Regions from separate parts of the Pseudoclavibacter sp. RFBI5 genome, predicted to be linked through region 1. Evidence: riboswitches for the same ligand, from Rfam matches in the RefSeq annotation. Region 1 holds a riboswitch; the other holds the start of a gene.
What was found. A riboswitch is a leader RNA that binds a small molecule or an ion and turns the genes downstream of it on or off. The one in region 1 is predicted to bind FMN.
Positions count from the first base shown of each region.

Region 1 (10,851 bases):
CGCGACACCGTGGCGTGCGCGACTCATCGATCTACACGGACAGTGTCTCGTGGTGACGTCCCTCGGGCTCGTCCACGCCGCGTCCCTGCTCGCCGTTGGGGTGTTGTCGAGCGCAGGCCTGCCGACACTGCTGTTCCTCAGCGCGCTCGCCGGGGTGAGCGCCCCACCATTCGGCGCGGTCATGCGCGTGCTCTGGACCGCAGCGCTCCCGGCTGGCCCCCAGCGCACTCGCGGATTCAGTCTCGACGCCGTCGCAGACGAGGCGACGTTCGCCGTCGGCCCCTTGGCGGCTGCCGTCCTCGCCGTCGTCGCGGATCCGCTCTCGTCGCTGGTCGTCTCGGCAGGCTGCGTCGCCCTCGGGACGGCACTCTTCGTGACGAGCCCACGGTCACGAGCGCAGCGCGGATCACGTCAGGTGGAGGTCCCCGGCGCCCGGCCGGCGCTGCGTCCGCTGCGCTCCAAGGGCTTCCTGCCCATCGTGCTGGCGATGACGGCCCCGGGAGTGATGCTCGGCTGCGTCGAAGTCGCAGCCCCCGCAGTGGCCGCCGCCGCATCCAGCACGGTACTGGCAGGTGCGCTGCTCGCGGTGTTCGCGGGCACCAGCGCGATCGGCGGCTTGCTCTACGGCCGATGGGACCTCCGCGCGAGGCCGGAGCGTCAGCTGCTCGCGCTCACCCTGGCCCTTCTTGCGATCATCACTGTGACCGGGCTCCTCGGGGGCGTCGGCGTCGCGATCGTCGGCTTCGCGCTCAGCGGCCTCTTCCTGGCGCCGACCCTCATCGTCGGCTACCTCGCCGCGGACGCTCGCACCGACCCGCGAGCGCGAACCGAGGCGAGCAGCTGGATCAACACCGCCGTCAACCTCGGCGCAGCGCTCGGCGCGGCAGCATTCGGGACGCTCACCGACCGCGTCGGCCCGGGCCCCGCCCTCGCGATCTCCGCAATCTGCACGCTCATCCTCATCTGCGCACCGCTGGCCCTGCACGACCGCAGATCTCGGCGACGGGCTGACGGATGACGGCGGCCCCATCGGAACGGCCGGACGCCACCCCGGTGCGTAACCGAGGGCATCCCGAATGGAAAAGTGGGGCCGCGGGGCCTACGGTCGGAGGCATGCCTGACGTCCTCTCCGATGAGCGCCCACTCCGTATCGCGTTTGTCGTGCTCCACACCTCCCCGCTCGACGAGCCGGGCACCAAGGATGCAGGTGGCATGAACGTCGTCGTGCTCGCCCAGGCCGAGGCGCTCGCCGCCCGCGGCCACCAGGTCGAGCTCATCACGCGACGAAGCGATCCAGACTCGGCGCCCACCGTGCAGCTGCGCGAGAACCTGTGCCTCCACAACCTCGACGCCGGGCCGGCCCGCCTCATCGCGAAGGGGGAGCACGAGCACGTCATCCGCGAATTCCAGGATGCGCTCGCCACGCTCCTCGGAGAACTGCCCGTCGATGTGCTGCACGCCCAGCACTGGTTCTCGGGCGTCGCCGCCCTGCCCGTCGCCCGCGAGTTCGGGATCCCGATCGCGCAGAGCTTCCACTCCATCGCCGCGGACAGCTCCACGCCGCTCGCCGACGGGGAACGCGCAGAATCGCCGGGACGGCTCGCCGGCGAGGCGATGCTCGCGAAGTCCGTCGACGCGATCGTCGTCGTCAGCAGGGCCGAACGCGACACCGTCCTCTCGAGGCTCGGCGGCGACCCCGCGATCACGCACATCGTGCCGCCTGGCGTCGACGCCGACCTCTTCTTCCCCGCCTGGGATGCGCGGGCTGAGCCGGCCGCGCACGAGCAGCGACCCAGGCGTGCCCTGTCTGCCGGGCGCCTGCATCCGCTCAAGGGGTTCGACCTGGCCCTCGACGCGATCGCCGAGGTCGACGCCGACGTCCGCCCCGACTACGTGCTCGTGGGCGCCGCACCGCCGGATGCCGACGGCCGCGAATACGAGGCTCGCCTGCATGACGCCGTCGAGCAGCACGGGCTCGCCGACCATGTGCAGTACATCGGCTCGCTCAGCCGGCACGCGCTCGCAGCCCAGCTGCGCCTCGTGGACCTCGTGCTGATCCCCTCCCACTCCGAGACGTACGGTCTCGTCGCGCTCGAGGCCGCGGCATCCGGGGTGCCCGTCGTCGCCTCCGCAGCCGGCGGACTCCGCGAGGCTGTCGTCGACGGCGTCACCGGCATCCTGCTCGAGACGCGCGACCCCGCCGACTGGGCGGCCGCCATCGCGGGCATCCTCCGACAGTCCGAGGTCGCCGAGCGCATGAGCCGCGCCGCACGCGAGCACGCGCTCACCCACTCGTGGGACCTCAGCGCGGAAGGCCTCCTCTCGGTGTTCCGCGACCTCGTCGCACAGGCCCGGCCGGGTTCCGCGCGTGCCTGAGGCCGGCCACAGCCTGCTCGACTCGGTGCGCCACGCGCTGGTCGTGCACGCGCATCCCGACGACGAGGTGCTTGCCGGCGGCGCCCTGCTCCGCGAGCTCCACGAACGCGGCGCACGAGTCACGCTCGTGACGTGCACGCGCGGCGAGCTCGGCGAGATCGTCGACGGCGCGCTGCCAGATGCCACCTCCGTCGGGGAGCTCGCGGCCGTGCGGGAGCGGGAGCTGCGCGGCTCGCTCGACGCCCTCGGCATCGACGAGCACCGCTGGCTCGGCACCGCCCCCGCACGCGCCGAGGGCCTCGCACCCCGCGACTACCGTGATTCGGGGATGCGCTGGCTGCGGCCGGGCCTCGCGGGCCCCGCCGACGAGACTGACCTGCGGTCGCTGAGCGTCGCCCCGCTCGAGGAGGTCACCGCTGATCTCGCCGCCGCGATCGCCCATGACGGGCCGGACCTCGTCATCAGCTACGACGCGACCGGCGGGTACGGGCACCCCGACCATGTTCGGGCGCGGGAAGCGAGCCTCGCCGCATCGCGGGCAGCCGGTGTGCGATTCGCGGAGCTCGTCGAGCAGAGCGAGCGTGCCCTCGCGGCCGAGATCGGCGACCTCGAGTGGTTCGACCTCGAGCAGCACCGGGCCGCGGTCCTCGCCGCCCTCCGCAGCCACCGCACCCAGCTCACGGTCGACGACGAGGGCGCGTCGCTCGTGCACTCGGGCGGGCAGCGGCAGGACGTGCACCTCGCGATCGGTCTGCGCGAAGTGGTGGCGTAGCGAGGCCGTCCGCGCGGGCACCCACCTGGGTGCGAGATGTCCCACGACGTCACACGCCAAGCTTGCGGGCTTATGCTCGCCGTGCAACATGCTCCGGGGTCGGTGAAAGTCCGAACCGGCGGTGAGAGTCCGCGACCCGCTCGTCCGCGAGCGGTTGACCTGGTGGAATTCCGGGACCGACGGTTAAAGTCCGGATGGTAGGTGCATGGGAGGCGCTCGTTTCGGCGAGGGCCTCCGAGGCGTCGGCTGCCGGACTCTCCGGCTGCGCCGGCACCGGGACATGGCCCCGTGGTACGCGAAACGCGGAGGTCCGGCCATGCCGATCCAAGAACCCACACGCGTCGACACTGTCGACGCCGCCATGCAATTGGCGCTCTCCCTGGCGGCCCGAGGGCCAGCCCGAGATCCGAACCCACAGGTCGGGTGCGTCCTGCTCGCGCCGCCCTCCGGCGAGGGCGGCCCGCGCCGCATCCTGGGAAGCGGCCACCACCGCGGAGCGGGCACCCCGCACGCGGAGGCCGCCGCGCTCGACGCCGCGCGCGCAGCCGGGGCGGATGTGCGGGGTGCGACCGCCGTCGTGACCCTCGAGCCCTGCGCCCACAGCGGCAGGACGCCGTCGTGCGCCGACGCCCTCCTGCACGCAGGTGTCGCGGAGGTCGTCTACGCGGTCGCGGACCCGAACCCGATCGCATCCGGGGGAGCGGCGCGCCTTCGCGCGCACGGGGTGAGCGTGTCGATGGGCACCCGGCAGGTCGAGGCCGAGTCACTCCTGCGGGTCTGGCTCGTCAATGTCACCGAGCGGCGGCCGTTCGTGACGCTCAAGCTCGCATCCACGCTCGACGGGAGGGTCGCCGCCGCCGACGGGTCGAGCCAGTGGATCACCTCCGAGGCCGCCAGGGCGCACGCGCACGGTCGGCGGGCCGAGGCCTGCGCGATCCTCGTCGGCACCGGAACGCAGCGCGCCGACGACCCATCGCTGTCGGTGCGGGGAATCGCCGCGACCGACGCGTCTCAGCCCCTGCGCGTCGTGATGGGGCTGCGCGAGGTCGAGGAGGGCGCCGCCGTGCGCGCGGAGCCGGAGCTGTTCGTGCACCTCCGGACGCACGACCCGGTCGACGCCCTGGAGGTCCTGCACGCGAGGGGCGTCCGCCACGTCATCGTCGAAGGCGGCCCCACCATCGCGGCGGCCTTCCTGCGCGCCGGACTCGTCGACGAGATCGACGCCTACGTCGCGCCCATCCTGCTGGGCGACGGGGCGAGCTCCGTCGCGTCGCTCGACATCGGGAGCCTCCGGGACGCGAACAGGTGGACCACCGACTCCGTGCATCCGCTGGGCGTGGACACGCTCATCCGGCTCGTCCGGGGCCCCGAATCACCCGCCGTTCACGTCCCCGGCGCTGCACCCGTGGGAGTCGCAGCATGAACGCTGAACTGCTCCGGGCACTCGAGGCGCTGCGGGCGGGACGCCCCGTGCTCGTCGCCGACGCCTCCTCACGCGAGAACGAGGTCGACGCGATCCTCGCGGCGAACACCGCCACCCCCGAGTGGATGGGCTGGATCATCCGCCATTCCTCCGGGCTCCTCTGCGCGCCCCTCCCGGCGGCGCTCGCCGACCGGCTCAGCCTGCCGATCATGGTGGAACGCAGCGAGGACGCGCGCGGCACCGCCTACACGGTCACGGTCGACGCGGCCGAGGGGGTGACGACGGGCATCTCGGCAACCGACCGGGCAGCGACCGTCCGCGCCCTCGCCGCAGCGGACGCGCGGCCGAGCGATCTCATCCGCCCGGGCCACGTGCTGCCCCTGCGCGCCGTGGATGGCGGCGTGCTCGAGCGTCCGGGGCACACCGAGGCGGCCGTCGACCTGGTGCGCCTCGCTGGCACCGGCGAGGTGGGCGTCATCGCCGAGCTCGTGCGGGACGACGGCGAGATGCTGTCGTTCGGCGAGGCGCTCGAGCTCGCGGCAGCCACCGACCTGGTGCTGCTGCACGTCGACGACCTCGTGCGCCACCGCAGGGAGCATCCGGGCTTCCCCGCAGTGCGCACGCAGGAAGAACCGCAGGACCACAGCCAGCAGCGCGCCGCCCAGGCGCACGTGAGAGGAGCGCGACGATGAGCGGACACGGAGCACCGACAGTGCAGGCAGACGGGCGCGGCATGCGAGTCGTCGTCGTCGCGGCCGAGTGGCACGAGACGGCGATGGACGCGCTGCTCGACGGCGCCCAGCGCGCACTCGCCGATGCCGGCGTCACCGACGTCCAGGTCGTGCGGGTTCCCGGCTCGTTCGAGCTGCCCGTCGCGGCGAGCCGCATAGCCATGAGCAGGCCGGACGCGATCGTCGCGCTCGGCGTGGTCATCCGTGGCGGCACCCCGCACTTCGACTACGTGTGCACGGCCGCGACCAACGGCCTCACCGACGTGGCCGTGCGCACGGGCATCCCGGTCGGCTTCGGGGTGCTCACGTGCGACGACGAAGCCCAGGTGCAGGCCCGCATCGGCCTGCCGGGGAGCTTCGAGGACAAGGGGGCGGATGCGGCACTCGCCGCCATCGCCACCGCGAGCGCGCTCCGGGAATGGCCCGCGAGCCAGCCGGCAAGCCTGCCCACGAGCGGACGGGGCTGACCGTGTTCACGGGCATCATCGAAGAGCTCGGTCGGATCTCGAGCATCGAACGGCATGACACGGACGCGCGCCTCACGCTGCGCGCCCCGCTCAGCGTCAGCGACGCGAGGATCGGCGACTCCATCTCGGTCGACGGCGTCTGCCTCACCGTCGCCGAGCTGCTCGACGACGGCTTCACCGCGGACGTCATGGGGGAGACGCTGCGTGCCTCCGCGCTCGGCGACCGGGCCGAGGGGGAAGCGGTGAACCTCGAACGCGCCATGCGCCTCGGCGATCGCCTCGGTGGCCACATCGTGCAGGGGCACATCGACACGACCAGCGAGGTGCTGGAGGTGGAGCGCTTCGACGCGTGGCGGCGCATCCGCTTCGCCATCGACCCAGCGCACGCGAGGCTGCTCGTCGACAAGGGGTCGGTCGCCGTGTCGGGTGTCTCGCTGACGGTCAGCGCGGTCAGTGCCGTCAACGGCGTCGGGCGAGCCGGCGCAGATGGCTCGCCCTGGTTCGAGGTGTCGCTCATCCCCGAGACGCTCGCCGCGACGACCCTCGGCGACCTTGGCGTCGGGGACCGGGTGAACGTCGAGACCGACATCCTCGCGCGCCACGTGGCGCGGCTCGCGGGTCACCAGGCGTGAGCGAGGGGCAGGCGGGGCGAGCTCTTCGCTCCGTCTGCCCGGCGGGAAACCGGCACCATGCAGCTCAGCGAATCTCAGCGGACCACCTCGATCTTGATTAACCGCTTGATCAAGGTGATGGCGTGTGGTTATAGTCTGCGTAACCGATTAACCACGAACAATGAGGTGACATGGACCAACGAGGGTTCTACAAGCCAGACGGAGCTTGGGTAGGCGACGTGATCCCGTGGCAGGAAGGCGGACGCTTCCACCTCTTCTACCTCCACGAGACCCGTGAAGCCCCGAAGGCTGGCATGCCCTGGCACCGCATCGAGTCGGACAACGTCGTCGACTTCTCCGAGACCGGGGTCGCGCTCGCATCGGGTGGTCCAGAGGCCGCCGACTTCAACGTCTACACGGGCAGCGTCGTGCTCGACCAGAACGGCCACCACCACCTGTTCTACACGGGGCAGAACCCAGCCATCACCGGCCAGGACGGTCGGGCGCTTCAGGTGGTCATGCACGCAACAAGCTCGGACGGTATGCGCACCTGGGAGCGTCACCCCGCACACACATTCGGCGCTACACCCGGCTACGAAACCGGTGACTGGCGCGATCCGTTCGTGTTGTGGGATGCCGATCAGCAGCTCTGGCGGATGCTCATCACTGCTCGCCACGAGCACGGTCCCGATCGACGCCGCGGTGTCATCGCGCAGTGCACCTCGAAGGACCTCACGACTTGGCATGCTGCTGCGCCGTTCTGGGACCCGCGGCAGTACGTCGCGCACGAGTGCCCAGAGGTGTTTCAGTGGGGCGACTGGTGGTACCTCGTGTACTCGGAGTTCAGCGATGCTTTCGCCACCCGCTACCGGATGTCGCGCAGCCTCGAAGGTCCCTGGCAGGTCCCGGAACATGACACCCTTGACGGGCGGGCCTACTACGCGGCGAAATCTGCAGAACGAGAAGGCCGACGCTTCTTCTTCGGCTGGATCGCAACGCGAGAGGGGGCACGCGACGACGGCCCCTGGCAGTGGGCGGGCACCCTGTCCGTGCTCGAAGCGGAACAAGCGTCCGATGGGACACTCTCGTTCCATCCGGCGGCCGAGCTCCGAGAGACGTTCGACACGCTTGCCGGTTCAGGCGGCATCGCACCAGGGACGGTGCTTGCCGCGTCGGACGGCTACGCCGAGGTGCTGACCGACCGAGACGCGCCGAGCTCTGCCCGCGTGCGTGCGCGATTCGACATCACGCAGGACACCACCGAATGCGGCGTCCTGCTGCGGGCCAGCGCAGATGGCGACACGGGGTACCGACTGCGCCTCGAACCGAAGCGCAATCGCCTCGTCTTCGATCGCTGGCCGCGGGCATCGACCGGCACCGAGCAGTGGCACATCTCCGGGGATGTTCCCCACGTCGTGGAACTCGAACGACCCTGCTCCCTCGACGCGGGCGTGCACGAGCTCGAGGTCATCCTCGACGGTGAACTCTGCGTCGCGACCGTCGACAATGCCGTGGTCCTGAGCACTCGGCTCTACGACCTGCCCGCCGGCCGTCTGGGCGTCTTCGTCGCTGAGGGCACCGTCACCGTCGACAGCTTCATCATCCAGAGCCGCGACTCAGCGCCCCATTCGCCTTCCCCGCGCCATCAGCACCTCGTCACTACGGCGAGCTGACCTTCATCCACTGTCCCGATCAATCAACGGAGATCTCGATCATGTTCAGAACATCCAGGAAGACCGCCATCGTCGCGACCGTCGCGGCCGCGGCGCTTGCACTCACGGCCTGCGCCGGTGGCGCTCAGAGCGTCGACCCGAGCAACGTAAATCCGGAGGGTGAGATCGTCCCCAGGGAGATCTCGTGGCTCCTGTCCAGGCCGGCTGACGGGGGTGTAATCACGGCAATGCAGCAGATCGCCGAAGAGTACGCCGCTGAACATCCCGGCTTTGCGCTCAACCTCATCACGACCCCCGATCGTCCTTCCTACATTCAAAAGTACGAGACGCTGGCCGCGGCCAACCAGCTTCCTGAGCTCTTCGACACGGACGCGACTCCGTTCGCCCAGAAGCTCGCCGGTCAGGGGCGGATGCTCGATATCGATGCGCTCCTGGAAGATCTCGGGCTTGCCGACGACTACCGCGAGACGGCGCTCAACTACCAACGGTTCGATGACGGGACGCTCCGCATGGTGCCGTTCGAGTTCCAGCTCGAGTTCTTCTGGTACAACCAGGCTCTTCTCGACCAAGCAGGTGTGCAGCTGCCCGCGACGCTCGATGACTTCCCAAAGGTGTGCGAGGGTCTGCGGGCGGCAGGGATCACCCCGATCGCCCTCAACGGACAGGACCAATGGCCGCTTGAACGCTACATGGCCTACTACCCGTTCCGCATGGTTGGTCCCGAATACATCCAGGACCTGAAGAACGGAGACGCGAATTTCTCTGACCCGGCGGGACGCGCAGCTGCAGAATGGCTCTCCTCGCTTGGGCAGGCCGGCTGCTTCCAGGAAGGCTTCTCGTCCACGGGGTACGCGGATGCGCAAGCATTGTTCACCTCGGGTAAAGCGGCCATCTACAACACCGGCACCTGGGAGCTCGGAAACCTGGCCACCGAATCGCTGGATTCCGGCGTGCGGGACAACGTCGACTACTTCACCCTCCCCACCATCGACGGAGCCGTCACCGCCGACAACGAGTACGTCACGCCATCGGGAATCGGGATGGCCGTGAACACCAAGACCTATGACCCACTGGTTCGCGACTTCCTCGCGTTCGCACTCGAGCGATACCCGACGCTCTACGCCGCGACAGGTGCGATCTCCCCGACGGTCTCCGCAGAGACGGTTATCCCGGGAGGCGCCACCCCGCTCTATGAGCAGGCAGTCTCCCAGGCCGACGACACCGGAGGCGCGATCGCCATGCCGTGGGACACCCAGCTCGACCCAGCCACCAACACGCGGCTTCAGCAGGAGTTGACATTGCTGGTGCAGGGGGACATCACTCCGGACCAGTTCGTGGAGACCATGGACGCCGCGATCTCGGAGAACCGCGTTGAGTAACGCAGCCCCCGCAGAGAATCACGGTCCTCGCCCGCGTCGTCAGAAGAAGCCGTTCGCCTCGATGCTCCCACTCCGATCTCGTCTCTCGGTGCTGGTCTTCCTCCTCCCGCCGCTGCTCCTCTACAGTGCTGCGGTCCTGCTGCCGATCGTGCAGTCACTGATCCTGAGCTTCTACCGCTGGGACGGCATCACGAACATGGTCTTCGTGGGTCTCGACAACTACGTGAAGATGTTCACGCGCGATGATGTCTTCTGGACGTCGTTCGTGAACGCCCTCGGGTATCTGGTCATCTGTCTTGTGCTGCAGCTCGGCGGCGCACTCGCGGTCGCGGGGCTTCTCACTGCGATGCCGAGAGCACGGGAGCTCGTGAAGACGCTCTACCTCCTGCCTGCCGTCATCTCAACGGTGGCGATCGCGTTCCTCTTCCAGCGCATCTACTCGCTGGAGCCAATCGGTCTGATCAACCAGCTCCTCGAATGGTTTGGTCTCGGGGCATGGCAGACTGCCTGGCTTTCCAACGTGCAGACAGTGCTTCTTGCGGTCTCGATTCCAGAGGGGTGGAGGTTCACGGGCCTGTACATGCTCATCATCTATGCAGCCCTCATCGCGGTTCCGAAAGAGCTCGAAGAGGCTGCTCGTCTCGATGGGGCGTCCTGGTGGCAGGTCTTCTGGCGAATCCGATTCCCCTACATTCGGCCCGTCTGGATCACAACCACGATCATGGCGACCACCTTCGCGCTGCGTGGTTTCGATATCCCGTACCTCCTGACCAACGGTGGGCCAGGACAGTCGTCGGAGCTCCTGACCACCTACATGTACAAGACAGCTTTCGTGCACACCGACTACGGCTACGCCAGCGCGATCTCCGTGTTCATCGTTGTCGAGTGCCTCGTCGCTGTTGGTCTCATCTTCCTGCTTCTCCGTAGAAGGGACGCCTCATGACCGCGACACGTGTTCTCACCCCCGCCACGTCGCCAGTGGAACCCCAGCCAGCGCCAATACCAGGGCCGCGTCGCTCGCGTTCACCCCGACCGCCGCGAGTGCGGGTCCAGCGAACGCTCCTCACCGTGACCGTCGTGCTTATCGTGCTGGCGCAGGTGTATCCCCTGGCGTGGCTCTTCGTCACGAGCTTCCGCACGGCTGCGGATTTCGCCGGCGGAAATCCCTTCGCGCTTCCGGCGGAGTTCACGCTCGAGAACTACTCGCGAGCGTTCGCCACCGGCAACCTCTGGCTCAACATCGCGAATAGCTTCATCGTCACGCTCGGTTCGAGTGCGCTCATCGTGATCGCGGGAATGATGGCTGCGTTCGCTCTCCAGGTGCTCGGGTTCCGACTCAGCGGACTTGTTCGAGGGCTCTTCCTGCTGGGCATCATCGTGCCCGTGCAGATTGCGCTTGTGCCGCTGTTCATCGACTAC
Region 1 is NZ_PSYA01000004.1:1,866-12,716, forward strand. Features, by position in the region: gene C5E06_RS02920 (MFS transporter) at 1-1,018, shown strand, start outside; gene C5E06_RS02925 (glycosyltransferase) at 1,114-2,376, shown strand; gene C5E06_RS02930 (PIG-L deacetylase family protein) at 2,369-3,148, shown strand; FMN riboswitch at 3,234-3,358, shown strand; gene ribD (bifunctional diaminohydroxyphosphoribosylaminopyrimidine deaminase/5-amino-6-(5-phosphoribosylamino)uracil reductase RibD) at 3,465-4,571, shown strand; gene ribB (3,4-dihydroxy-2-butanone-4-phosphate synthase) at 4,568-5,263, shown strand; gene ribH (6,7-dimethyl-8-ribityllumazine synthase) at 5,260-5,769, shown strand; gene C5E06_RS02950 (riboflavin synthase) at 5,772-6,401, shown strand; gene C5E06_RS02955 (family 43 glycosylhydrolase) at 6,572-8,053, shown strand; gene C5E06_RS02960 (ABC transporter substrate-binding protein) at 8,095-9,432, shown strand; gene C5E06_RS02965 (carbohydrate ABC transporter permease) at 9,494-10,375, shown strand; gene C5E06_RS02970 (carbohydrate ABC transporter permease) at 10,372-10,851, shown strand, end outside.

Region 2 (10,851 bases), on a different contig from region 1:
GCTCGCCGGCTCCGGCGTGCTCGACCAGCTCCTCGCCTTCGCGATCAGCTTCTTCGTCATCGCGAACTTCTGGAAGGTCAACCACCGCCTCATGGGCGAGGTGTCGGCGCTCGACGGCCCGCTGCTCAACACCAACATCGTGGCGATGTTCTTCATCGTGCTGCTGCCGTTCAGCACCGCGTCGATGAGCGAGGCGACCCTCGACGCGCAGCCCCTGCCGGTCGTGCTCTACGCCGTCAACATCATCTGCGCGTCGCTCGCGCAGCACGTCATCTGGGTCGTGGCCGTGCACCGCGGGCTCACGGAGCCGTCGCGGGCGGCGCGCCGCCGGTCGGCGTTCACGTTCGTCGTGCCGGCCGTGTTCGCCCTGTCGATCCAGGTCGCGTTGCTCCTCGGCCCGGACCCTGCGCGCTACACCTGGCTGCTGCTGCTCCTCACGGGCCCCGTCTCGTCGGCCATCCAGAAGCGGATGGCCGCGCGCGACGGCGAGGAGCCGGAGGACGCCTAGCCGTTGCTCGCCGTGAGGTTGTAGACGTCAAGGCGTGTTCAGTAGCGCGATGAGGGCGTTGATCGCTGGTTCGAATTGAGGGCGCGAGGGTGTAGCGAATCCGGTGACGAGCGCTCGGGGTTGCGGATGGCTTCGGGTGTAGCGGGAAAGCGTGTGCACTGCGACAGCGTCTGAGGAGAGGCCGTCATGGTCGCTCGCCAAGGTCACCTGATCCTCACTCACCGGGATCAGGGCGTGGAGTCCGGCCGGGATACCGGGGACGTCGTACCCCGCACTGTGGAGCGCGCGTTGAAGATAGGCGCGGCGTCGAGCGTATTCGCGGCGCTGGCGGCGGATGTGGCGTTCGTAGTCCTCGCTGCGGATCAGGTACGCGAGAGCGAGCTGGTTGAGTACCGGGGCGCCGCCAGTGAGGGCCTCGGAGACCTCAGTGACGGGCTGTACGAGATCGTGCGGAAGGACGAGCCAGCCGAGCCGAAGCCCGGGATCGAGGGTCTTGCTGGCGCTACCCGCGTAGACGACGTGTTCGGGCACGGATCGTTGCAGTGCCGCGATCGGGCGACGATCGAAGCGGAATTCGCCGTCGTAGTCGTCCTCGATGATGTAGCTGTCGTTTGTTGTGGCCCAATCAGCGACGAGTTGACGTCGGGTGGGGGCGAGCGCGCCGCCGAGCGGGAACTGATGCGCCGGGGTCAGCAGGACTGCGTTGGTCTCATTGCGTAGCTGACTGACATCCGCACCGTCGTTGTCTACGGGAAGATCGTTCACGGTGAGCCCGGCCGTGCGCCAGGGCCGGTCGATCCCGGGCAGCGATGGGTCTTCGATCTCGATCGTTGTCGCGCCCTGAGATGCGAGTGCGGCGGCAAGAAGCGTGCAGGCGGTGCGGAAACCAGCACAGATCACGATCGCCTCGGCAGTGGTCTCTACCCCGCGGGCTCGACTGAGATAGGCCGCGAGCTCGCTGCGCAACTCCAAGACGCCCGCTCCATCCGTTTCGAAGGCCCCCGCGGATGACGCGGCGCGCCGGGTGGCAGCGAGCCATCGTGCGGTCGGGAAGGAGCCACGCTCAGGCTGCCCTGGTCGCAGATCAAACCCAGACCGCATCCCGGGGGCAGTCTTCTCCGTGCGGTGTGCCGGGGAGGTGTTGCGAGCGACGAAAATCCCGGCCCGCGGCCGGGCTTCCAGGACGCCTTCGGCGACGAGGTCGTCGATCGCGGCCACGACGGTGTTGCGGGCGATGCCGAACTCCACAGCGAGTTCGCGCGTCGCAGGCAACCTGGCCCCTTGAGCGAGGGCACCTCGTGCGATCGCATTGCGGATGGTGTGCTCGACCGCACGCGCTTTCGGCAATGACCTGTCCAGACGGAAGAGATCATCCATTGGACCAAGATACTGCTCGTCATCTGGAACTTTCAGATGGTCCAGGGCTGGTTTAGCCTCGTGAGCGTTCCTGACGAGAGGGGTTCCTGTTGCGCATCTTCATTGCTGGTGGTTCCGGCGTGCTCGGGCGTGCACTCATTCCGCTGCTCAACGCGGCCGGGCATGAGGTGGCAGCCACAACCCGCTCCGAGGTCAGGGCGGCCCTCTTGAGCCGGCTCGGCGCGGCCCCGATCGTCGTTGATGCGCTCGACAGAGACGCCGTGTTGCAGGCGGTGGGCCAGGCAAGACCAGAGGTGATCGTGCATCTCCTGACGGATCTCGGCACGGGAAGCTCTGCAAGCAACGCGCGCTTGCGCATCGTGGGCACCCGCAATCTCGTCGACGCAGCCCGGCAGGCTGGTACGTCTCGGATGATCGCAGAGAGCATCTCCTGGGTCTACTCCTCTGGAGCCGAACTCGCCGGAGAGGCCGAGCCGCTCGATCCCGACCCCGCCGAACCCAGGCGTACGACGATCTCCGCGGTGAGGGCGCTCGAGTCTGCGGTCAGCGAGATCCCGGAGCATGTTGTGTTGCGGTTTGGTCAGCTCTATGGACCAGACACCTGGTACTCCCGCGACGGACGCTACGGACAGGACGCACGAGCCGGTCGCTTGCAGACCACCGAGACAGTGGCGTCCTTCATCCACACCGCCGATGCTGCCCACGCGGCCCTCCTCGCGCTGGGGTGGCCGAGCGGGATCTGGAACATCGTCGACGACGAGCCCGCGGCCGGGTACGAGTGGGCACCACTCTTCGCGGCCGCAGTCGGCGCACCCGAGCCGAACACCCCGGACTCCGGCAATATCGGTCGCCCCGTCTCGAACGCGCGCGCCCATGACACCGGTCTCGTTCTGCAGCACCCAAGCTGGCGCGAAGGTTTCAGCACTCTGTGAGGCCAGCATTCCGGCCCGGAACCTGGCGACAGGCCGTCATCACCTACACGGGAGTCCTGCCCGTCAGCCTGGTCCTCAACTTCGTCCGCCCCACTCACTGGCCACTGGCCACGACTGGTATTCGTCGTCTCCAACGCCGCCGTCCTCGTCGCAGCACTGAACTGGGCGTTATTGCCGGCGCCGCGTCAACAACGTCCTGGTCTCAGACGTCTAGCCCTTTGGCACGTACGCGTTCGTGAACGCGTCGCCGTCCAGCGGCTTCTCGAGCAGGTCCTGATCGCTCATGAACGTCGCCATCGTGGCCCACACGTCGGCGTCGTTCGTGAAGAGCGGCTGCCCCTCCTGCGCGGACAGGAACGGGATGGTCGCCTCGAGCGTCGCGAGCGCGTCGCTCTTCGCCTCGTCCGTGTAGAGGGTCGGGATGTACTCGGCGGCGATGTCGATCGACTCCTCCGGGTTGTCGATCACGTCCTGCGTGGCCAGTGCGAGGGCCTCGAGCACGGGGGTGATCGACGCGTCGTCGCCCTCGATGATCGAGTCGGCGACCCCCAGGGACGGGCCGACGAGGGTCGGCGCATCCGCCGGCGCGATCTCGATCGTGCGAACCGGGAAGCCCGCCTTCTCGAACTGCACGGCGTCGTTGTTGATGTAGCCCATGACCCCATCGACCGCGCCCGTCGTGAGCGCCGCCTGCTGCGTGTAGCCGATGTACTCGATCTTCACGTCGTCCGCCGTCAGCCCGTTGCTCTGCAGCAGCGACAGCAGCGCGAAGTACGTCTGCCCGTAGGGGCCGGGCGTGCCGATGGTCTTGCCGCGCGCATCCTCGGCCGTCGTGATGTCGGAGTCCTCCGGCACGATGAGCGTCGCCGGGTACGTGTTGTAGAGCGTCGCCACCGAGGTGACGGGGATGTCGGCCGCCCGCGCCTGCGTGATCTCATCGCCGCCCGCGTACACGAAGTCCTCCGTGCCGTTCGCGAGCGCACCGAACAGGTCCTCGCCCTCGCCGTGGTGCCGCAGCTCCACGTTGACGCCCTTGTCGTCGAAGTAGCCCTTCGCCTCGGCCACGTAGAACGGCACGAACTGGATGTTCGGGGTGTAGGTGAGGCCGATGGTCACGTCGCCCGCGGCCGCGGCGGGTGCCTCCGCGCCGTTGCCGTCTGCCGAGGGGGAGCATCCGGCGAGCACGGCCACGGCTGCCACGGCGCCGGCCGCGATGACGGAGCGCACGGCCCGCGAGCGGAAGCCCGCGGTGGTTGGACGAGTGTTCATGGGCGTCTCCAGATCGAGAGAGGGCGGGTGTGAGGTCAGGCGGGGAGCGGTTCGTCGGCGAGCACGCGGGCGCGCCGCCTCGACTTGGGTTCGTCGTCGTTCCAGGTCACGGCGTTCTGGAACAGCCGCATGAGGATGTACAGGGCGACGGCGAGGAGCACGAGCATGAGCAGCGTGGAGAAGATACCGGGGATGTCGTTGGCGTCGCGGTTGAGGGTGAGGAGCATGCCGAGCCCCCGCCCACCCATCGTGAACTCGCCGACGACGGCACCCGTGATGGACAGCGTCACACCGGCGCGGATGCCGGCGAGCACGCTCGGCAGGGCGAGCGGCCCCTCGACCCACCACAGCAGCTGGTACCAGTTGGCGCCGTCGATGCGCCCCGCCTCGATGACGTCCTGCGGGAGCTGCCGCACGCCGAGCACGGTCGTGACGATCATCGGGAAGAACGACATGATCGCGCAGAGCACGACCGTCGGGGCGAGGCCGTAGCCGATCCACAGCACGAGCAGGGGTGCGAGGGCGATGGCCGGGACGGCCTGCGACGCGGCCACGTACGGGGTGATCGCGACATCGACCCACGGGAGGCGCGCGATGAGGTAGCCGAGCGGCACGGCCACGAGGATCGCGAGGAGACTGCCGAGCAGGGCCGCCGAGAGCGTCACCCACGCGTGGCCCAGCATCGGGCCCTTCGTCACGTCGAGCCAGAAGCGCTCGGCGAGCTGGCCGGGAGCAGGGAGGAACTGCGGCGAGATGAGCCCCGCCGCCGTGACGAGCCACCACACGGCGAGCACACCGATCGCCACCGTGATCGGTGCGAGGAAGCGTGCTGACGTCGTGTTCATCTACCCGGCTTTCGTGGAAAGCTCCGGGGATGACGAGGCGCGTGGAGGTCGCCGAACTGGTCGGCGGATTCCACGAGCTGACGGTACGCCGAGGCGTGCCGTCACGTGCGCCTCCCTTCCGGACTTTCACCGTCGGTTCCGGAATTTCACCAGATCAGCCACTCCCTTGCGGGAGCAGGTCGCGGACTATAACCGCCGGCTCGGAATTACACCGACCCCGGAGCACGTGGACTCTGTCGCCAGAATACGACACGCCCCCGTGATGCGCGACATCGTGACGCTCCGCGACGAGCGAACAGCTCCAGGGAATGCCTGGACAGCAGCGTCGTCGCCCTTGCCACCGTTCTCTCGGGATGGTCTGCACGCACGCGGATGGCTTGCAACACATCCCGAGGCGCGAAAGCCATCTCGAGACACGGCTATCCGGCGGCGGCCTGCGCCTCCGCGGTCTTCTTCGCGCTGCGGAGCTCGCTGGAGATCGCGGCTGCTGCGATGGGCTTCGCGAGGCCGAGGCGCTCGGCGATGCCGCCGGCGTCGAACTCCGCATCCACCGTCACGCGGGTGCTGGCCGGGGTGATCGCCTCGGTGCGCACCTCGGCGGCGAAGGACGCACGGCCCTCGACCGATTCCCAGCGAAGGCGCTTGCCCGGCTCGTTGACGACGACCTTCGCGTCGATCGAGCGTCGCTGCCCGACGAGCTCGACGTCCCACCTGATGAGATCAGGGCCGAGCACCTCGACGTGCTTCACGATGCTGAGGACGCTCGGGAGCGACTCCGGCTCGGCGTAGAGGTTGAAGAGCACGTCGACGGGCACATCGATGTCGATGGATTCACTCACGAAGGTCATGCGATGAGCGTAGCCGTCGCACGCTACCGGTTCGCCGCGAGCGAGCCGGTCGTGGACGCCCCCGGCGTGGAGGCGAAGCAGCGGTAGCCGCGCAGCCCCGCGTCCCAGTCCGCCTGGTTCAGGGGGTAGCTGGCCTCGATGACGAGCCCGGGCACGGCCGCGGCCGCGGCGGTGTCGAGGACGTCGCTCGCCTGGCACGTGATCTGGGCGCGGTCCCTGAGCGCTTCCTCGCCCGGATACTCGGCGTCTGCGGACAGCGTCGTCGCCTCGACGTCGGCGAGCAGCTGCCCCGAGTGCTCGGCGTCGCAGTCGACGACATCGAACCTGGGCTCCCAGGGCGAGACGTAGTCGCGGATGCACTGGCCCGGCTCGAGCAGCGACGCGTCGGCGCCCGCGAGCGGCACCTCGGTGAGCGCGGGCCCGGCCGTCTCCTCTGGCGGGACCTGACCGTCGCCGAACGGCTGGAGCCAGACTCCGAGCGCGGCCCCACCGAGGAGGAGGACCCCGATCAGCGCTGCGAGGACGCCGCGGTTGCGGCGCTTCGCGGCGCGCTCCACCTGCTGCTCGCGTGCTTGAGGCTGCTCGCGCGCCTCAGGCGTGGGGGTCGCTGCCATGGGGAGTGCCTAGGCGAGGCCCAGGTCTTCGAGGCCGATCGCGGCGCGATACGGGTAGCCCGCGGCTTCGATGACGCCCTGCGCTTCCGTGGCGCGGTCGACGATGACGGCGACGCCGACGACCTTCGCGCCGACCTTCTCGAGGGCTTCGATGGCCTTGAGCGGCGAGCCGCCCGTGGTGGACGTGTCCTCGAGCACGACGACCCGCTTACCTTCCAGGTCCGGCCCTTCCACCTGGCGGCCGCGGCCGTGGTCCTTCGGCTCCTTGCGCACGACGAACGCGTCGACGATCTTGCCCTGCGCGAGCCCCTGGTGCATGACGGCGCTCGCGAGCGGGTCTGCACCCATCGTGAGGCCGCCGACTGCATCCACCGGCGCGCCCGTGAGGGTCTCGAACTCCACGATGACCTCGAGCAGCACGCGTCCGATGAGCGGCGAGGCGCGGTGGTCGAGGCTCAGCTTGCGGAGGTCGATGTAGTACGTCGCCTTCTTCCCGCTCGTGAGGGTGAAGTCGCCGTGGAACACGGCTTCGTCGCGGATGAGTTCGATGAGGGCGTCGCGGTCTGTCGTCACGGTCCTCAAGCCTAATCGCCCGAGGGGCCGGTCAGCGCGCTGAGAGCGAGTCCGCTGCGATGGCGTCGGCGATCGTGGCCCGCGGATGCGCGCGACGCCACTCCCGCAGGGCGGCGCCCGTCGGCAGCCCGTGTTCGTCGCGGCTCGCGGTCATGCCGCCGCCACCGGAGGACGCGGGCCGATGGTCGCCTGCCCCGGACGACGTGGTCGGGTCGAGTTCGCTGGTCTTCGTCACGGTGTTCGTCTTCATCACGCCTCCTCCGGCCAGCGCCTAGCTGGCCTTCGTTGTCTCGGGATGCTTCCGGTCCTGCGCGTCGAGCTGCCGCCAGCCCATCAATCCCCTCGGCCCGCTGTCAAGCGCCCTGGGCCGTCGATGGCCTGGACTCGCCCATCTCCGCGACTCCCAGTGAACTCTGCGGATCCTGCGACGGCGGCGATCCCAGCGCCTCCAAGGCCGCCGAGCGCGCGCACGCTGTGAGATCGCCGAGACGCCGAGACCCGGCCACCGAAACGACGGTGGCCGGGTCCCGGCGTCCAGCGGAGTTGTCACGCTCCTCGCGGAATCAGCGGCTGAGGAACTCCAGCACGACCCGGTTCCACTCGTCGACGTGACTCACGTTGACGCCGTGGGGCGCATCCGCCACGACGTACAGCTCGGAGCCGGCGACGGCCTCGTTCGTGCGAGCTCCGGACCCCTCGAAGGGCACGGTCGCGTCGCTGTCACCGTGGATGACGAGCGTCGGCACCTTCACGGCCTGCAGGTCGTCGCGGAAGTCGGTGCTCGCGAACGCCGCCATGGCCTGCAGGGCGGCGGGCTTGAACGCCTGCTTGGTCAGCTCGATGGCCGCCTGGCGCTCCTGCTCGGAGACGACGAGCTTGTCGTCGACCGAGTAGAACGTGGTGATGAAGCCGTCGTAGAACGACTCCTGGTTGGCGGTGAGCGCGGCCGTCATCTTGGCGGCCTCTGCAGCTTCGAGGGGGCCGTCCGGGTTGCCGGCGGTCTTCAGCAGGTACGGCGGGACAGCGGATGCGAAGACGACGCTGTGCACGCGCTCGTCGCCGAACTTCGCGAGGTAGCGGGCCACTTCGCCGCCGCCCATGGAGAAGCCGACGAGGGTGACCTCGCGCAGGTCGAGGGCTTCGAGCACCGACTGCAGGTCGTCGGCGAAGCTGTCGTAGCTGTACCCCGTGAGGGGCTTGTCGCTGCGGCCGAAGCCGCGGCGGTCGTAGGTCACGACGCGGTGGCCGGCGGCCTCGAAGGCCGGCACCTGGTGGTTCCAGGCTTCACCCGAGAGCGGCCAACCGTGGATGAGGACAACGGGGCGACCGGTTCCGCCCGTGTCGTCGACGTGGAGCTTCGTTTCCGCGAGCAGGCCGTGGTGTGCGGTGATCTCAGTCATTGCGGTGCCTTCCCGCGCCGCGACTTGCGACGCATCGGGAATCATTCGGAGCCGGGCTTCGCATCGGATCGGTGGCTCGGAGGTTCGGAGGCAACGCTCAGACGTCGATCGTGAAGGCGAGGAGCTGGAACGGCGGCCGCCCGTCGCCGGGGTCGACGGTGCGCACGCGCGACTCGAGGATGGAGAAGCCGAGCCGCTCGTAGAGGCGGTGCGCTCGCACCATCTGCGGTCCGCTGTTCATGACCACGCGCCGCAGCCCGCGCTGTCGCGCGAGCTCGATGACGAGCCTGGTGAGGATCGCGCCGACCCCGCGCCCGCGAGCGCCTGGGTCGACGGCGAGCAGCCGGAAGTCGAGCTCCTCGTCGCTCTCGGGCAGCGTCGTGAGGTGCTCCCCCGGTTTCGGCGTCACGACGGATCCGAGCAGCTCCCCGTCCCCCGCATCCACGGCGACCCACACCTGGTTGGCTTCGGCGCGCTCGGCGACGGAGACGATGTCGTCGCGGTAGTGGCCCGAGATCGTGTACTCGAGTTCGTAGGCGCGCAGCGAGAGGGCTGAGACGGCGTCGATCTCGTTCGGCCGCACGAGCCGCACCACGACGCCGGGGTCGAGCTGCAACGGCAGCCGGTAGTCGATGTGCGGGACGCGGGACGCATCGGCGACCGCCTCCGTGTCGCTCGCGTCGTCAGCCCCGTTGGTGCGCCGATACCCCAGGCCCTCGTAGAGCGCCTGCGCCGCGAGGTTCTTGCCGCCCGTGTCGAGCACGAGCGCGGATGCGCCCCACCCGAGCGCCGTCTCGCTCGCCGCCTGCATGAGGCGCTTCGCGACGCCGAGCCGCTGCGCGGTCGGTGAGACGGCGAGGAGGCGCACCTCCGCTTCCTCCCCCGTGGCGAGGCGCGATGGGCCCGTGCCGGCGCGCGCGATGCTGAGCGTGCCCACGACCTCGGCGCCGTCGCGGCCGCCGGAACCGTCGCGTTCGGCGACGAGCACAGCACCGGCTGCGGCTCGTCCCTCGACGTCGCGCACGAAGCGTCGGCGCTCCTCGCCGACCTGCAGGTTCCCGTATGGCCCAGCGGCGAACGCCGCCTCGCTGACGCGGATGACCTCGGGCCAGTCGGCGGGCGCCGCCTCGCGGACGCGGATCCCAGCGGGCGCTGGCGGCACGGGTGCGGCCGACGCCGCCTGCGTCGGCACGGGTGCGGTCTGCGTCATGCGGCGGATGCCCCGACCAGCTCGTCGCTCCAGAGCGTCGTGGGGAACTCCTCGCGGAGCGCTGGGATGACGGCAGTGGCGAAGTACTCGAGCTGGTCGAGCTGCTGCTCGTGCGGGAGCGTGGTGGGGAGGCTGATCGACTGCAGGTCGTGGTCGAAGGCGCCGTGGAAGCGGCCGATCTTGTCGATCACCTGCTGCGGGCTGCCGACGAGCGCCGGCCCCTCGGCGATGGCGTGGTCGATGTCTCGGAACACGGAGTTGTTGCCTGGCACGTTGGTGGCGGCGACGAGGGCCTCGTAGACGGGCCCGTACTGCTCCTTCGCCTCCTGGGAGGTCTCGGCGATGAAGAGCGAGCCCGCGCCCGCGCCGACGAACGCGGTGCGGGGGTCATGGCCGTGGCGCTCGAACTCGTCCCGGTAGTGGCGCACGAGCACCTCGTAGTTGCGCAGAGGCTGGATGGCGTTCGCCGAGAAGAGCGGGTCGCCCCACTTCGCCGCGAGGGCTGCTGAGGCGAGCGTCGTGGCCGAGCCGTGCCACACGCGGGGCGGTCCGGCATACGGCCGCGGCAGGGTCGTGACCTTCGTGAGGGGGCGCGTGAACTCGCTGCCTGGCCAGTCGAGCTCGGTCTCCCGCCACAGCTGCCGGAGCAACGCGTACTTCTCGGCGAGCAGCTCCCACTGGTCGTCGATCTCGAGACCGAACAGCGGGAACTGGGCGACCTCGTTTCCTTTGCCGATGGTGATCTCGAGGCGGCCACGCGAGAGCTGGTCGATCGTCGCAAAGTCCTCGGCGACTCGAACGGGGTCGAGGATCGACAGCACGGTCACGCCCGTCTGGAGGCGGATCGTCGACGTCTGCGCCGCGATGGCCCCGAGGAGCACGCTCGGCGAGGACGACAGGAAGCGGCCAGCGTGGCGCTCCCCCACCGAGAAGGCGTCGAAGCCGAGCTCCTCAGCGCGCAGCGCGAACTCGAGGGTCTCGTGGAGCCGCTCGGACGGCGTCAGCTGCTCGCCCGTGACCGGGTTGGCGACGTACGGGACGATGTCGAGGACCTGGAACTTCACGCTGAGGCGCCCTCTGCGTGCTCGCCGGCCTTCGCGAGCGGCGTCTTCTCCCCGGCCTCGATGCCGACGGGGAGTCGGTTCTCGGCGGGAGGCAGCGGGCAGGTCGCGAAGACCGTGTACGCGCAGGGCAGGTTCACGGCGCGGTTGAAGTCGACCGTGACGCGGCCATCCGCATCCGGCGCCGAGACCGACAGGGCACGGTTCGCGGCGT
Region 2 is NZ_PSYA01000002.1:111,761-122,611, reverse strand. Features, by position in the region: gene C5E06_RS01205 (TMEM175 family protein) at 1-508, shown strand, start outside; gene C5E06_RS01200 (PLP-dependent aminotransferase family protein) at 536-1,885, opposite strand; gene C5E06_RS01195 (NAD(P)-dependent oxidoreductase) at 1,975-2,817, shown strand; gene C5E06_RS01190 (ABC transporter substrate-binding protein) at 3,028-4,086, opposite strand; gene C5E06_RS01185 (ABC transporter permease) at 4,122-4,931, opposite strand; FMN riboswitch at 5,034-5,160, opposite strand; gene C5E06_RS01180 (SRPBCC family protein) at 5,351-5,779, opposite strand; gene C5E06_RS01175 (septum formation family protein) at 5,803-6,393, opposite strand; gene pyrE (orotate phosphoribosyltransferase) at 6,403-6,966, opposite strand; gene C5E06_RS01165 (hypothetical protein) at 6,998-7,216, opposite strand; gene C5E06_RS01160 (alpha/beta fold hydrolase) at 7,530-8,366, opposite strand; gene C5E06_RS01155 (GNAT family N-acetyltransferase) at 8,464-9,576, opposite strand; gene C5E06_RS01150 (LLM class flavin-dependent oxidoreductase) at 9,573-10,640, opposite strand; gene C5E06_RS01145 (DUF1684 domain-containing protein) at 10,637-10,851, opposite strand, start outside.
Region 2: linked by a shared signal. The riboswitch ahead of C5E06_RS01185 (ABC transporter permease) and the one ahead of ribD (bifunctional diaminohydroxyphosphoribosylaminopyrimidine deaminase/5-amino-6-(5-phosphoribosylamino)uracil reductase RibD) in region 1 are both predicted to bind FMN.